DNA from 2 places in the Escherichia marmotae genome. Region 2 is predicted to be linked to the other one. Evidence: predicted binding sites of a transcription regulator. Region 2 holds the regulator's gene; the other holds the start of a gene.
What was found. The regulator PhoB, encoded in region 2, activates phosphate uptake and scavenging genes when phosphate is short. The targets are predictions, from matches to a motif close to CTGTCATAAAACTGNCNNAT.
Positions count from the first base shown of each region.

Region 1: opgB (phosphatidylglycerol--membrane-oligosaccharide glycerophosphotransferase) is a predicted target of PhoB. The motif match lies at 4,241-4,260, and genes of this name have one in related genera.

Region 1 is NZ_CP025979.1:2,557,041-2,564,282, forward strand. Features, by position in the region: gene C1192_RS13165 (helix-turn-helix domain-containing protein) at 1-303, opposite strand, end outside; gene C1192_RS13170 (threonine/serine exporter family protein) at 931-1,701, shown strand; gene C1192_RS13175 (threonine/serine exporter) at 1,692-2,165, shown strand; gene dnaT (primosomal protein DnaT) at 2,272-2,811, shown strand; gene dnaC (replicative helicase loader DnaC) at 2,814-3,551, shown strand; gene yjjA (DUF2501 domain-containing protein YjjA) at 3,600-4,094, shown strand; gene opgB (phosphatidylglycerol--membrane-oligosaccharide glycerophosphotransferase) at 4,354-6,645, shown strand; gene C1192_RS13200 (zinc-binding alcohol dehydrogenase family protein) at 6,824-7,242, opposite strand, start outside.
Region 2 is NZ_CP025979.1:2,046,362-2,053,603, reverse strand. Features, by position in the region: gene araJ (MFS transporter AraJ) at 1-715, opposite strand, end outside; gene sbcC (exonuclease subunit SbcC) at 841-3,984, opposite strand; gene sbcD (exonuclease subunit SbcD) at 3,981-5,183, opposite strand; gene phoB (phosphate response regulator transcription factor PhoB) at 5,373-6,062, shown strand; gene phoR (phosphate regulon sensor histidine kinase PhoR) at 6,120-7,242, shown strand, end outside.

The DNA of each region.
Region 1 (7,242 bases), 510 kb from region 2:
AAGCAGTTCTACCGCCTGAGAGTACCAGGCACGCGAAACCATGAAAACCCAATGAATTTCCCTGTATTGTGAGATCAATGAATAATAATGTTCACAAACGGAATGTGGATTGTCATTTTCGCCGGTTAAATCGGCAATGACTAATCCGGAGCGACGTAATTGTAATAAGGTAAGATCCTCCGCGGAGGCTCTGGATATTATTTCATATTCAGGGAAGTGAGTCCTCATGACCTCTTTTAACCCTGCTTGCATAACCGGTATTTTACTGATAACAATTCCATTTTTGCAGCATCCTGGCAACATATTTCCTCCACATCCACTGTCTAAAAATCATGATGGTTTATTCAGGATATTCATTCCTTAAATGCTTCCAGCAAATTAATAGATTAAGCGAATAAATTATCCTTAGCATTCACTTTCATATCAGCATACTCCTGCTGCACAATAACTCCACGGCATGTGTCAGAAGGTTAGCATCAAATGATAACCTGGTGAAATAGCCTGGAGACATTTAAAATAACTAAATTAACTTGTTAGAAATACTTAATGGAACCCCTGGAATTCCATTAGTTTAAGATATAATTAAAATACCGCCTTCCCATCGAACAAAAAACATCTCGCCAGCATTTGCACAAAAAAAATCAGTAAAATCTGATGATTTTATCTGTTTAAAATTCAAAAGCACGAACGGCCATCCATTACTCTAATCCGTAAGAGACAAATTATAAATTCATTATAATTATAATATTCATATGATAATTTTTTTGCAGCGATAAAAAATTCGCTTTTCGCCACTGAACTTCACCCGCCAACCAGGACTAATCAGCGCAATTTTGATCTTAACCTACCCCAAAACAACCGCTCTTCATGATACAAATGAGGTCTCATTATTTGAACAATACGCAGCACGTCTATGACAAAGGACGAGTTATGCAGACTGAGCAACAGCGGGCCGTAACACGGCTTTGTATCCAGTGTGGATTATTTCTTTTGCAACATGGAGCGGAAAGCGCGTTAGTTGATGAGCTTTCCTCGCGACTGGGTCGGGCGTTGGGAATGGACTGCGTCGAAAGTTCTATTTCTTCGAACGCCATTGTGCTTACTACCATTAAAGATGGGCAATGCCTGACATCTACGCGCAAAAATCACGATCGCGGCATTAATATGCATGTAGTGACGGAAGTTCAGCATATTGTGATTCTGGCGGAGCATCACCTGCTGGATTACAAAGGCGTGGAGAAACGTTTTAGCCAGATTCAACCCTTACGTTACCCGAGATGGCTGGTCGCCTTGATGGTTGGTCTGTCATGCGCCTGTTTCTGTAAGCTCAATAAAGGTGGCTGGGATGGTGCCGTCATCACCTTCTTTGCCAGCACGGTCGCAATGTATATCCGTCAGCTACTGGCGCAACGTCATCTCCACCCTCAGATAAACTTTTGCATCACCGCATTTGCCGCCACCACGATTTCTGGTTTGCTTTTACAACTCCCTGCCTTCAGCAATACGCCAACAATCGCGATGGCTGCCAGCGTTCTGCTGCTGGTGCCGGGCTTTCCGTTGATTAATGCCGTCGCTGATATGTTTAAAGGGCACATCAATACCGGGCTGGCACGCTGGGCGATTGCCAGCCTATTGACGTTGGCTACCTGCGTTGGCGTGGTGATGGCACTCACGATTTGGGGACTACGCGGATGGGTGTGATCGAATTTCTCTTAGCACTAGTGCAGGATATGATCCTCGCGGCAATTCCTGCAGTCGGCTTTGCGATGGTATTCAATGTGCCGGTTCGGGCGTTACGCTGGTGTGCACTGCTTGGCGCGATTGGTCATGGCTCTCGAATGATCTTAATGAATACCGGGCTGAATATTGAATGGTCAACCTTTATGGCATCCATGCTGGTCGGCACCATTGGTATTCAATGGTCACGCTGGTATCTGGCGCATCCGAAAGTCTTTACCGTGGCAGCCGTTATCCCTATGTTTCCCGGTATCTCTGCTTATACAGCAATGATTTCAGCCGTAAAAATCAGCCAGTTAGGTTACAGCGAGCCGTTGATGATTACCCTGTTAACCAACTTTCTTACGGCATCATCAATTGTTGGCGCGTTATCCATCGGCCTTTCCATTCCTGGATTATGGTTGTACCGCAAGCGCCCTCGCGTATAAAATTGCCTCGCTTAAAGCACACGGATGAGAGACAGCCTCCTTTCATCCGTGTGTTACTATAAAAGTAATCTCCCTTCTCGTTCATCGTTCCATATTGAGAAACAGTATGTCTTCCAGAGTTTTGACCCCGGACGTCGTTGGTATTGACGCCCTGGTACACGATCACCAGACCGTTCTGGCAAAAGCTGAAGGCGGTATGGTTGCCGTATTTGCTAACAACGCTCCGGCGTTTTATGCCGTCACGCCCTCACGTCTTGCTGAACTGCTGGCGCTGGAAGAAAAGCTGACACGTCCAGGAAGCGATGTCGCTCTGGACGATCAACTCTATCAGGAACCGCAAACTCCCCCCGTTGCCGTACCGATGGGAAAATTCGCCATGTACCCGGACTGGCGGCCAGATGCTGATTTTACTCGCCTGGCCGCATTATGGGGCGTGGCGCTAAGAGAACCCGCCACCGCCGAAGAACTGGCCTCATTCATTGCCTACTGGCAGGCGGAAGGCAAAGTCTTTCATCATGTGCAATGGCAACAAAAACTGGCGCGCAGTCTGCAAATTGGTCGTGCCAGCAATGGCGGACTGCCGAAACGAGATGTGAACACAGTCAGCGAACCTGACAGCCAAATTCCACCGGGATTCAGAGGGTAACGATGAAAAACGTTGGCGACCTGATGCAACGTCTGCAAAAAATGATGCCTGCCCATATCAAACCCGCCTTCAAAACGGGTGAAGAGCTTCTGGCGTGGCAGAAAGAACAAGGAGCGCTCCGCGCCGCCGCTCTGGAGCGCGAGAACCGGGCAATGAAAATGCAGCGCACCTTTAACCGCTCCGGCATTCGTCCGCTGCATCAGAACTGCTCCTTTGAGAACTATCGTGTTGAATGCGAAGGGCAGATGAATGCGTTGAGCAAAGCGCGCCAGTATGTCGACGAGTTCGACGGCAACATCGCCAGCTTTATCTTTTCTGGCAAGCCTGGAACCGGTAAAAACCACCTGGCGGCAGCGATCTGCAACGAACTACTGCTACGCGGCAAATCGGTATTGATTATTACTGTTGCCGATATTATGTCAGCGATGAAAGATACTTTCAGAAATAGCGGCACCAGCGAAGAGCAACTGCTCAACGATCTGAGCAACGTTGATCTGCTGGTGATCGACGAGATCGGTGTACAGACCGAATCGAAATACGAAAAAGTGATCATCAACCAGATCGTCGATCGTCGTTCTTCTTCCAAACGCCCGACCGGGATGCTGACCAACAGCAATATGGAGGAGATGACGAAATTGCTGGGCGAACGCGTTATGGATCGTATGCGCCTGGGCAACAGCCTGTGGGTGATCTTCAACTGGGACAGTTATCGTAGTCGGGTAACGGGTAAAGAGTATTAATCCCCATTTCCGGCGTTATACTGCGACAAAATTCCATTATGAGTAATGATGATGAAAACTGTTAAACACCTTCTGTGCTGTGCAATTGTCACCACCGCATTCATTTCCGCCGGGACACATGCCGCTTCCTGGAAAGATGCGCTTTCCAGCGCCGCCAGCGAGTTAAGCAACCAGAGCAGCACCACACAGGAAGGTGGTTGGTCGCTCTCTTCATTAACGAGTCTGCTTAGCAGTGGCAACCAGGCGTTAAGCGCAGACAATATGAACAATGCCGCAGGTATTCTGCAATATTGCGCGAAACAAAAGCTGGCTTCAGTGACCGACGCGGAAAACATCAAAAATCAGGTACTGGAGAAGCTGGGCCTGAACAGCGAAGAACAGAAAGAAGACACCAACTATCTGGATGGCATTCAGGGTTTGCTGAAAACCAAAGATGGTCAGCAGCTTAATCTGGATAACATCGGCACCACTCCGCTGGCGGAGAAAGTGAAAACCAAAGCCTGCGATCTGGTATTAAAGCAAGGCCTGAACTTTATCTCCTGATCTGTTCTGTATAATGCCGCGTTTTAACTGTTAATCGGCTGGCGCGGCTCTCCCCTTCTCTTTTTCCCGCTTCTCACGCTTTCATCCCCCGCTATGCGGGACGCAGCCTTGAATAAAAAAGCCTGTTTATAAACTAATTCCTAACAACATCGCATTTTTTTGACACTAGAATTGCAGCAATATGGCAGCGCCATTACATTGTGTTTCTCAAAAAATCTTAAACATCGGCTACACGGCCTGGTTTAGTGAGGATCGCCCGTTGTCAGAACTACTCTCTTTCGCCCTGTTTCTCGCCTCTGTGCTGATCTACGCATGGAAAGCGGGACGTAACACCTGGTGGTTTGCAGCCACGTTAACGGTGCTGGGGCTATTTGTCGTTTTAAATATTACCCTGTTTGCCAGCGACTATTTTACTGGCGATGGTATTAACGACGCGGTGCTCTATACCTTAACCAACAGCCTGACCGGTGCAGGCGTCAGCAAATATATCCTGCCAGGCATCGGCATTGTGCTGGCACTGACGGCGGTGTTCGGCGCGCTGGGATGGATCCTTCGCCGCCGCCGACATCATCCTCACCATTTTGGTTACAGCCTTTTGGCACTCTTGCTGGCGCTGGGTTCAGTGGATGCCAGCCCGGCATTTCGTCAGATAACGGAACTGGTGAAATCCCAATCGCGCGACGGCGATCCGGACTTTGCGGCTTATTATAAAGAGCCGTCAAAAACCATCCCCTCCCCCAAACTCAACCTGGTTTATATCTACGGAGAAAGCCTCGAACGAACTTATTTTGACAACGACGCTTTCCCGGATCTCACGCCAGAACTGGGGGCGCTAAAAAATGAAGGGCTGGATTTCAGCCATACGCAGCAACTGCCGGGAACCGATTACACAATTGCTGGCATGGTAGCCTCCCAGTGTGGCATTCCGCTGTTTGCCCCGTTTGAAGGCAACGCCTCTGCATCCGTTTCCAGCTTCTTCCCACAGAACATCTGTCTGGGCGATATCCTGAAAAATTCCGGTTATCAGAACTATTTCGTGCAGGGAGCCAACCTGCGTTTTGCGGGTAAAGATGTGTTCCTGAAATCACACGGCTTCGACCATTTGTACGGTTCGGAAGAACTGAAAAGCGTGGTGGCAGACCCGCATTATCGCAACGACTGGGGATTCTACGACGATACGGTGCTGGACGAAGCATGGAAAAAATTTGAAGAACTGTCTCGCTCCGGCCAACGGTTTTCGCTGTTTACTCTGACGGTCGATACCCATCACCCGGATGGTTTTATCTCACGTACCTGTAACCGCAAAAAATATGATTTTGACGGAAAACCGAACCAGTCATTCAGCGCGGTAAGTTGCAGCCAGGAGAACATCGCGGCGTTTATCAACAAAATCAAAGCCTCTCCGTGGTTTAAAGATACCGTTATAGTGGTCTCTTCCGACCATCTGGCGATGAACAACACCGCGTGGAAATACCTGAACAAACAGGATCGCAACAACCTGTTTTTTGTCATCCGTGGCGACAAACCGCAGCAAGAGACTCTGGCAGTGAAGCGTAACACGATGGATAACGGCGCTACCGTGCTGGATATTCTCGGAGGCGATAACTTCCTCGGTCTCGGACGCAGCAGCCTGTCTGGTCAGTCAATATCAGAAGTGTTCCTCAACATTAAAGAGAAAGTGCTGGCGTGGAAGCCGGATATCATCCGCTTGTGGAAATTCCCTACCGAGATGAAAACGTTCACCATTGATCAGAACAAAAACATGATCGCATTCTCAGGAAGCCACTTCCGCCTGCCACTGCTGTTACGCGTGTCAGATAAACGCGTGGAGCCTCTGCCAGAAAGTGAATACTCCGCACCTCTGCGTTTCCAGTTAGCTGATTTCGCCCCACGAGACAATTTCGTCTGGGTTGACCGCTGTTACAAGATGGCGCAACTGTGGGCACCGGAACTGGCGCTCTCTACCGACTGGTGCGTCTCACAAGGTCAACTTGGCGGACAACAAATTGTGCAGCATGTTGATAAGCCTGAATGGAAAGGCAAAACAGCGTTTAAAGACACGGTCATCGACATGAAACGCTACAAAGAGAATGTTGATACGCTGAAAATTGTCGATAACGATATTCGCTACAAAGCAGACAGTTTCATCTTTAACGTCGCTGGTGCGCCGGAAGAGGTGAAACAGTTCAGTGGAATTTCCCGCCCGGAATCCTGGGGACGCTGGTCAAACGCGCAGTTAGGCGATGAAGTGAAAATCGAGTACAAACATCCGCTGCCGAAGAAATTTGACCTGGTGATCACCGCCAAAGCCTATGGTAATAACGCCGGCCGCCCCATTCCGGTACGCGTAGGCAATGAAGAACAAACCATCGTGCTGGGTAATGAAGTGACCACCAATACGCTGCATTTCGATAACCCAACCGATGCCGATACGCTGGTGATTGTTCCACCGGAACCTGTCGCAACCAACGAAGGGAACATTCTCGGCCACTCGCCGCGTAAGCTCGGCATTGGTATGGTGGAAATCAAAGTGGTTGAGCGTGAAGGGTAATAATATTGCCTGGTTGTAGTTCGGATAAGACGCGCAAGCGTCGCATCAGGCATCGGCACACAACTGCCGGATGCGCCGTTAACGCCTTATCCGTCCTGCGGTATAATATTGAAACGTAAAAAAACAGCGCCCAACACGTCCCCGAGCGCTGCATGGCAACTTTACCAATATCCGATTATCAGAAAGTAATAACGCCCTTAATCAACTCAGGGTTGTTAATCACATCGCGCTCATAGATTTCCGCCAGCGTGGCGAACGGATAGCGATGGGTTAACATCATGTCAGCCGTGATTTTCCCTTCCGCCATCAATCTCCCGACTTTCGCGAAATCTTCCGGCGTGGCGTTGCGGCTACCCATCATTGTGGTTTCTTTTTTATGGAACTCCGGGTCAGAGAATTGCAACTCGCCTTTAAACAGGACGACAAATACCACCGTGCCGCCGTGGCGAATCAGATTAACTGTGTTATTCATCGCATGTTGATTACCCGTCGCGTCGATCACTTTCTGCGCCAAAGAACCACCAAATTGCGCCCGCAACTGGTCATCAAAATCCTCTGCTGAAGGATCCAGCACCGGTAGTTCCAGACGCGTTGCTA
Region 2 (7,242 bases):
AGGTCATCGCCGTTTCCGAAAAACCGGAAATAAACATCATGTAAGGTTTTACGTAACTGAACCAGGCGAATACCCCCGCGTTACCAAACATGGTGGCGGCAAAAATTAGCCACGGCGCGGGGCTTCGCAAAAAATGAAACTGTTCGCGCAGGTTTCCTTTCACCTCGTCGCGAATATCTGGCACCCAAAAATAGACCGATGCCATCACTGCAATATTAAAAACAGAGATTAATAAAAAGGTGTAACGCCAGCTAAATTCCTGGCTTAAATACGTTCCCAGCGGAATACCCAGCAGATTGGCGACCGTCATCCCGGAAACCATACCCGCCACGGCGGCGGTGACTTTACCGGGTTTGATAATTTTCGATAATACAATCGCTCCGACACCAAAAAATGCGCCATGTGGAAAGCCGGAAACCAGTCGGCCAATGGCGAGCATCAGGTAAGACGAAGATAACGTAAACATGGCGTTGCCAATGACGCACAACGTCACCAGAAACAACAAGATATGTTTGAGCGAGTAGCGGTTGGAGAAGAGGGCGATTATCGGCGCGCCGACCACCACGCCCAGCGCATAATACGAAATCATATGCCCGGCGGCAGGAATAGAAATCCCCACATTATGCGCCAGCTCCGTGAGCACGCCCATAATGCCAAATTCGGCCATCCCCAGACCAAACGTGCCGAGAGCTAAAGATAAAATAACTTTATTCATACCACCATCACAACCAACAGGACGGCTACGAATCACCGTAGCCAATAAAGTGATAGCTTGCAGGATAACGACCAATCAGGCCAAGAGATAATTCGCCCCTCTGTATTCATTATCCTGCTGAATAGTTATTTCACTGCAAACGCGCTGTCCAGTTTGCTGTAGCCCAGACCGTTGATCTTCTTCACTTTGATTTGCACAGGAATACGCTCTTTCATCGCTTCAACGTGGCTAATTACGCCGATAGTTTTACCGCTGGCGTTCAGGGCATCCAGTGCATCAAGGGCGGTATCCAGCGTTTCGCTATCCAGCGTGCCGAAACCTTCATCAAGGAAAAGTGAGTCAATACGCGTTTTATGGCTGACCAGATCCGAAAGCGCCAGCGCCAGCGCCAGACTGACGAGGAAACTTTCGCCGCCGGAAAGGGTGCGGGTATCGCGCACCGCGTCGGCCTGCCAGGTATCGACAACCTCGACTTCCAGCGCCTCGCTGGCTTTGCGCTTTAACAGATAGCGCCCGTGCAGACGGGTCAGTTGCTGATTAGCGAGATGGACCAGATTATCCAGCGTCAGCCCCTGGGCGAATTTACGGAATTTGTCACCCTCTTTGGAGCCAATCAGCGAATTAAGATAACCCCAGTCCTCAACCTGCTGTGTCGTTTGAGTAATTTGCTGCATTAAGGTTTGTTGTTGCTGATGGTTGTCTGCATCCTGTTTCAGTTGCTGGCGAATCTCGCCCTGATGGGTGGTATTTTCACGCAGTTTTTGGTTAGTTTGTGCTAACTCTTGCTGAATCTGTTCCGCTGTCAAAGTGAGATCCAACCCGTCAGGCTGGTGTTGCTGATGCTGTGCCAGAGCTTCTGCCGCCTGAGTTGCCAGCGTTTGTGCCTGACGGCGCTGGTTTTCCAGATTCTGCTTGAGCTGTTCCAGTTGCGCTAGTGTTTGTTCATCCATCAGTGCCGCAAGAAACGCTTGCTGATCGGCAAAAATGCTGGCCTGTAGGGCAGCGTCAAACTGTGCCTGGACATTTTGCAGACTTTGCGCCGCCAGAACTTCCTGTTGCTGCAACGTCTGTTGCTGGCTTTGTAACGCGAGGCATTGCTCGTGAATTTGCCGCCAGTTTTCCAGCGTCACCGTTTCTTCGCTGTGCGGAAGTTCATCACTTTGCGGCAGCGTTTCCAGAATCGGCGTCAGTTGCTGGATGCGGTTTTGCAGCCCGCTTAATTCGTTCTGGCGCTGTTGCCAGATCTGCGCTTCTTGCTGACGTGCCGATAACCAGCTCTCTTCTTCATCTTCCTTCGGCAATGCCAGCGCGTAATCCGCTAATGCCGTAGAGAGTTGCTGATGGCGTTGCTCAATTTGCTGTTGATACTGGATAATTTGCTGATTATGCGCGGCAATTTGCGCCTGCAATTCTTGACGCTGATTGAGTAATTGCAGTTGCTTTTCATGCTCTTCCTGGGCGGTAAGCCACGGTTGAATATCGTCCTGCGGCTGCAAGGTGATATTGAGGCTGGCAGTGAGTGTCTGCCATTCCTGAGTAAGTGCTTGCTCATCTTGCCGGAGGCTTTGTGCTTCGTTTTCATCCCGCTGAAGCTGCCAGGTTAATGCGTCCAGTTGTCCACGTAATGCCGCGCCTTCTTCACCGAGCTTTTTCACTTCGTTTTCCAGCGTCAGTAATCGGGCCTGATTAACGCCAGGTTCCAGTGCCTGATACGCCTCTACCGCCGGGTGGCTGGTGGAACCACAAAGTGGACAAGGTTGACCTGCTTGTAACTGTGCGCGCTGTGCTTCCAGCGTTTTGATGCGCTCTTCCTGCTCGCAAATGGTTTTGACGTCGGCAAGCTGTTGCGTTTTTTCCTTATAACGCTGGCGCATTTCGGTCAGTGCGGCGTTACGTTGCGTCTGTTCCTGCGTGACGCTCTGGATAGTGGCTTGTAACTGCGCCAGCCGTTTTTGCTGGGGAGCAATTTGCCCATGCAGTGCAATCAGGCGCTGACGTAGCGGGCGTTGTTCAGCATGTTGCGCTTGTGCGACAGCAACTTCATCGCCGGTTAAAGCTAAAGAGATAGCCGGAAGGGCATTAAGTTTTTGCCGGGCATGGGTTAATTGCTGTTGCCACTGTCGCAGATGCCCGCGTTCACTGGCCTGTTGGGAGAACTGCGCACGCCAACCCGCCAGCTCGTTGTTCCATAGACGGAAGCGGTCGTGTTCCTGTAACCACGCATTCAGGGTTTGTTGATGGTGCTGTAATTCAGCCGACTGCTTCGCCGCCTGGTGACGAATGCTCGCGCGAAACACCATTGTGCTCTGTAAGCGAGTATTTACTTCTTCAATCTGTTGGCGAGTATGCGCCAGCGCCGTAGAGTGTTCTGCAATACGTTCCCAGTGCGGACGGAGATTTCGTGCGGGTTGTGCCAGACTAAGCGCCGCCAGTTGAGGTTGCGCTTTTTCTTCTTCGGTCAACGCCAGTTGCAGAGCCTGCTGACGACGGCTGGCCTCCTGCTGTAATTCATCCAGACGTGTTAACCAGTTAAGCGATTGTTGCTCTTGCTGCTGTGCGGCGAGTAACTGCTTTTCTTCGTCAGTGAGTACCTGCAAACTTTCTGTTAATGATTGCACCTGCTCAGGTGCTAATAACGCAACGCCGCTGGCCTGCGCTTGCAGTTTCTCCAGCGCAGTGCGGGCCGATTTGTGCTGTTCAAAGACCATCGCGGAGATTTGCCCGTAAATTTCGGTGCCGGTTAACTCCTCCAGCAATTCTGCGCGTTCTTTCGGTTTAGCATTGAGGAAGGCAGCAAATTGCCCCTGCGAAAGCAGCATCGAACGGGTGAAACGTCCGTAATCCAGCCCGGTTAACGTCGCCGTCATTTCCAGCTTATCTTTCACTTTATCAGCGAGGATTTTACCGTCTGTGCAGCGCGCCAGCTCTACGCGTGGCACCTGCAAATTACCGTCCGGCTGGTTACGCGCCCGGTTCTGGCTCCAGAATGCGCGGTAGGCCTCGCCTTTCACTTCAAACTCCACTTCCGCCAGACATTCGGCAGTATCGCGGGTCATCAGGTCATTTTGCGATTGCGAAACGTTGGAGAGGCGCGGCGTTTCGTGATACAGCGCCAGACAAATGGCATCGAGCAGCGTGGTTTTACCCGCGCCGGTTGGGCCGGTAATGGCAAACAGACCGTTGCTGGCGAACGGTTCGCGGGTGAAATCAATCTTCCATTCGCCTTTTAATGAGTTCAGGTTTTTCAGGCGCAGGCTGAGAATTTTCATGCTTCGTGTTCTCCGGCGAGGGTCTGCAACGTCATGGCGAAAAGATGTTGCAGGCGTTGATGCTGCGATTCATCCAGTTCTTCCAGTGCCAGACGACGATTAAAAACGTCTTCGACGCTAAGTTCGCTGAGTGTTTCACGCTGTTGGCTGGCTAACACACGCTCGCGCTGCTCCCGACTGCGACGCACCAGTAATACTTCGACAGGCAGTGATTCGGTTAATGCCTGGATTTTGCGCTGAATATCATGCAGATACTCATCGGTAGTGATTTCAATATCCAGCCAGACAGGCGGCTCCTGTGGCACATTACGCCATTGTTCAAGTTGCGCGGTAATCGATGCCAAATCGCCTTTCAGCACTGCCATCGGTTGCGTTACCGGTACGCTCAGGTTTTCCACGCTCTCTAATTTGCCATTTGAAAATGTCACCAGATGGACATATTTACTCTTGCCGCATTCATCAAAACTCAGTGGGATGGGAGAGCCGCAATAGCGGACATGTTCCATGCCGCCAATGATCTGCGCGCGGTGAATATGCCCGAGCGCGATGTAGTCGGCCGGCGGAAAGTTTTGTGCCGGAAACGCGTCCAGCGTGCCAATATAAATGTCACGCACGGCGTCACTTTTACTCGCGCCAACGGTCGTTAAATGCCCCGTTGCGATGATGGGCAGAGGTTGATCGCTGCGCAATTTGCAGGCATCTGCATAATGTTGTTGGTAATAATCGGTGATTGCTGCCAGCAAATGCTGCTGTTTTTCAATACCGTTAAGTCCCGCCTGGCTGGTAATAATGTCACGCGGGCGTAAAAAAGGGATAGGGCACAGTACCGCGCCAGGCGTTCCGTCGCGACGAGGCAATATTTGCGGCGCATGTCCGGCGCTGGCGACCACGGTGGTATTGAGAAACGCCATGATATCGCGCGATTCATTCAGCGTGGCTACTGAGTCATGGTTTCCTGCCAGTACCACCAGATGACAGCCTGTTTGCTGTAAATTGACAACAAAACGGTTATATAACGTGCGGGCGTAGCTGGGCGGTGAGCCGGTATCGAAAACATCACCGGCAACAATAATTGCATCCACCTGATGGGTTTGCGCTGTCTCCAGCAGCCAGTCAAGAAAGGCCTGGTGTTCAGCTTCGCGGCTTTTACTGTAGAAGTTCTGGCCGAGATGCCAGTCTGAGGTGTGAAGGATGCGCATAACAATTCCCTGGCGAAAAAGCATAGGCGCGATTATACCCAATCAGGTGTCTTATTTGCTTTTTTCTGCGCCACGGAAATCAATAACCTGAAGGGGAGTGCGACGTTCTTTTCATAAATCTGTCATAAATCTGACGCATAATGACGTCGCATTGATGATCGCAATCTATTTATTACAACAGGGCAAATCATGGCGAGACGTATTCTGGTCGTAGAGGATGAAGCTCCAATTCGCGAAATGGTCTGCTTCGTGCTCGAGCAAAATGGCTTTCAGCCGGTCGAAGCGGAAGATTATGACAGTGCTGTGAACCAACTGAATGAACCCTGGCCGGATTTAATTCTCCTCGACTGGATGTTACCCGGCGGCTCCGGTATCCAGTTCATCAAACATCTGAAGCGTGAGTCGATGACCCGGGATATACCGGTGGTGATGTTGACCGCCAGAGGGGAGGAAGAAGATCGTGTGCGCGGTCTTGAAACCGGCGCGGATGATTATATCACCAAGCCGTTTTCACCGAAGGAACTGGTGGCACGTATTAAAGCGGTGATGCGCCGTATTTCACCGATGGCGGTGGAAGAGGTGATCGAGATGCTGGGGCTAAGTCTGGACCCGACGTCTCATCGGGTGATGGCGGGCGAAGAACCGCTGGAGATGGGACCGACTGAATTTAAGCTGCTGCACTTTTTTATGACTCACCCCGAGCGTGTGTACAGTCGCGAACAGCTATTAAACCACGTCTGGGGAACCAATGTTTATGTAGAAGACCGTACGGTTGATGTCCACATTCGTCGCCTGCGTAAAGCACTGGAACCTGGCGGGCATGACCGCATGGTACAGACCGTGCGCGGTACAGGATATCGTTTTTCAACCCGCTTTTAACGCCTTGCTCGTCGGACGCAGAGCAAGGCTTGTTTGTTCATAACTGGAGTATCTTACGTGCTGGAACGGCTGTCGTGGAAAAGGCTGGTGCTGGAGCTGCTACTTTGCTGCCTCCCGGCCTTCATCCTGGGTGCTTTTTTGGGTTATCTGCCCTGGTTTTTATTGGCATCGGTAACGGGACTGCTTATCTGGCATTTCTGGAATTTATTACGCCTCTCATGGTGGCTGTGGGTGGATCGCAGTATGACGCCGCCACCCGGGCGTGGAAGCTGGGAACCGCTGCTGTATGGCTTACACCAGATGCAGTTGCGTAATAAAAAACGCCGCCGCGAACTGGGCAATCTCATCAAACGCTTTCGTAGCGGCGCGGAGTCGCTGCCCGATGCGGTGGTGCTGACCACGGAAGAGGGCGGGATCTTCTGGTGTAACGGGCTGGCGCAACAAACTCTTGGCCTGCGCTGGCCGGAAGATAACGGGCAGAACATCCTTAACCTGCTGCGTTATCCGGAATTTACGCAATATCTGAAAACGCGTGATTTTTCTCGCCCGCTCAATCTGGTGCTCAACACCGGGCGGCATCTGGAAATTCGCGTCATGCCTTATACGCATAAACAACTGTTAATGGTGGCGCGTGATGTCACGCAAATGCATCAACTGGAAGGGGCTCGGCGCAACTTTTTTGCCAACGTGAGCCATGAGTTACGCACGCCATTGACTGTGTTGCAGGGTTACCTGGAAATGATGCATGAGCAGCCGCTGGAAGGTGCGGTACGTGAAAAAGCGTTGCACACAATGCGCGAGCAAACCCAGAGAATGGAAGGACTGGTGAAGCAGTTGCTGACGCTGTCGAAAATTGAAGCTGCGCCAACACAGTTACTCAATGAAAAGGTTGATGTACCTATGATGCTGCGTGTCGTTGAGCGTGAAGCCCAGACTCTGAGTCAGCACAAACAGACATTTACCTTTGAAATAGATAATGACCTAAAAGTGTCTGGCAATGAAGATCAGCTACGCAGTGCGATTTCGAATCTGGTCTATAACGCGGTGAATCATACGCCAGAAGGTACACATATCACGGTGCGCTGGCAGCGAGTGCCGCACGGTGCCGAGTTTAGTGTTGAAGATAATGGGCCGGGTATCGCACCGGAGCATATTCCACGGCTGACCGAGCGTTTTTATC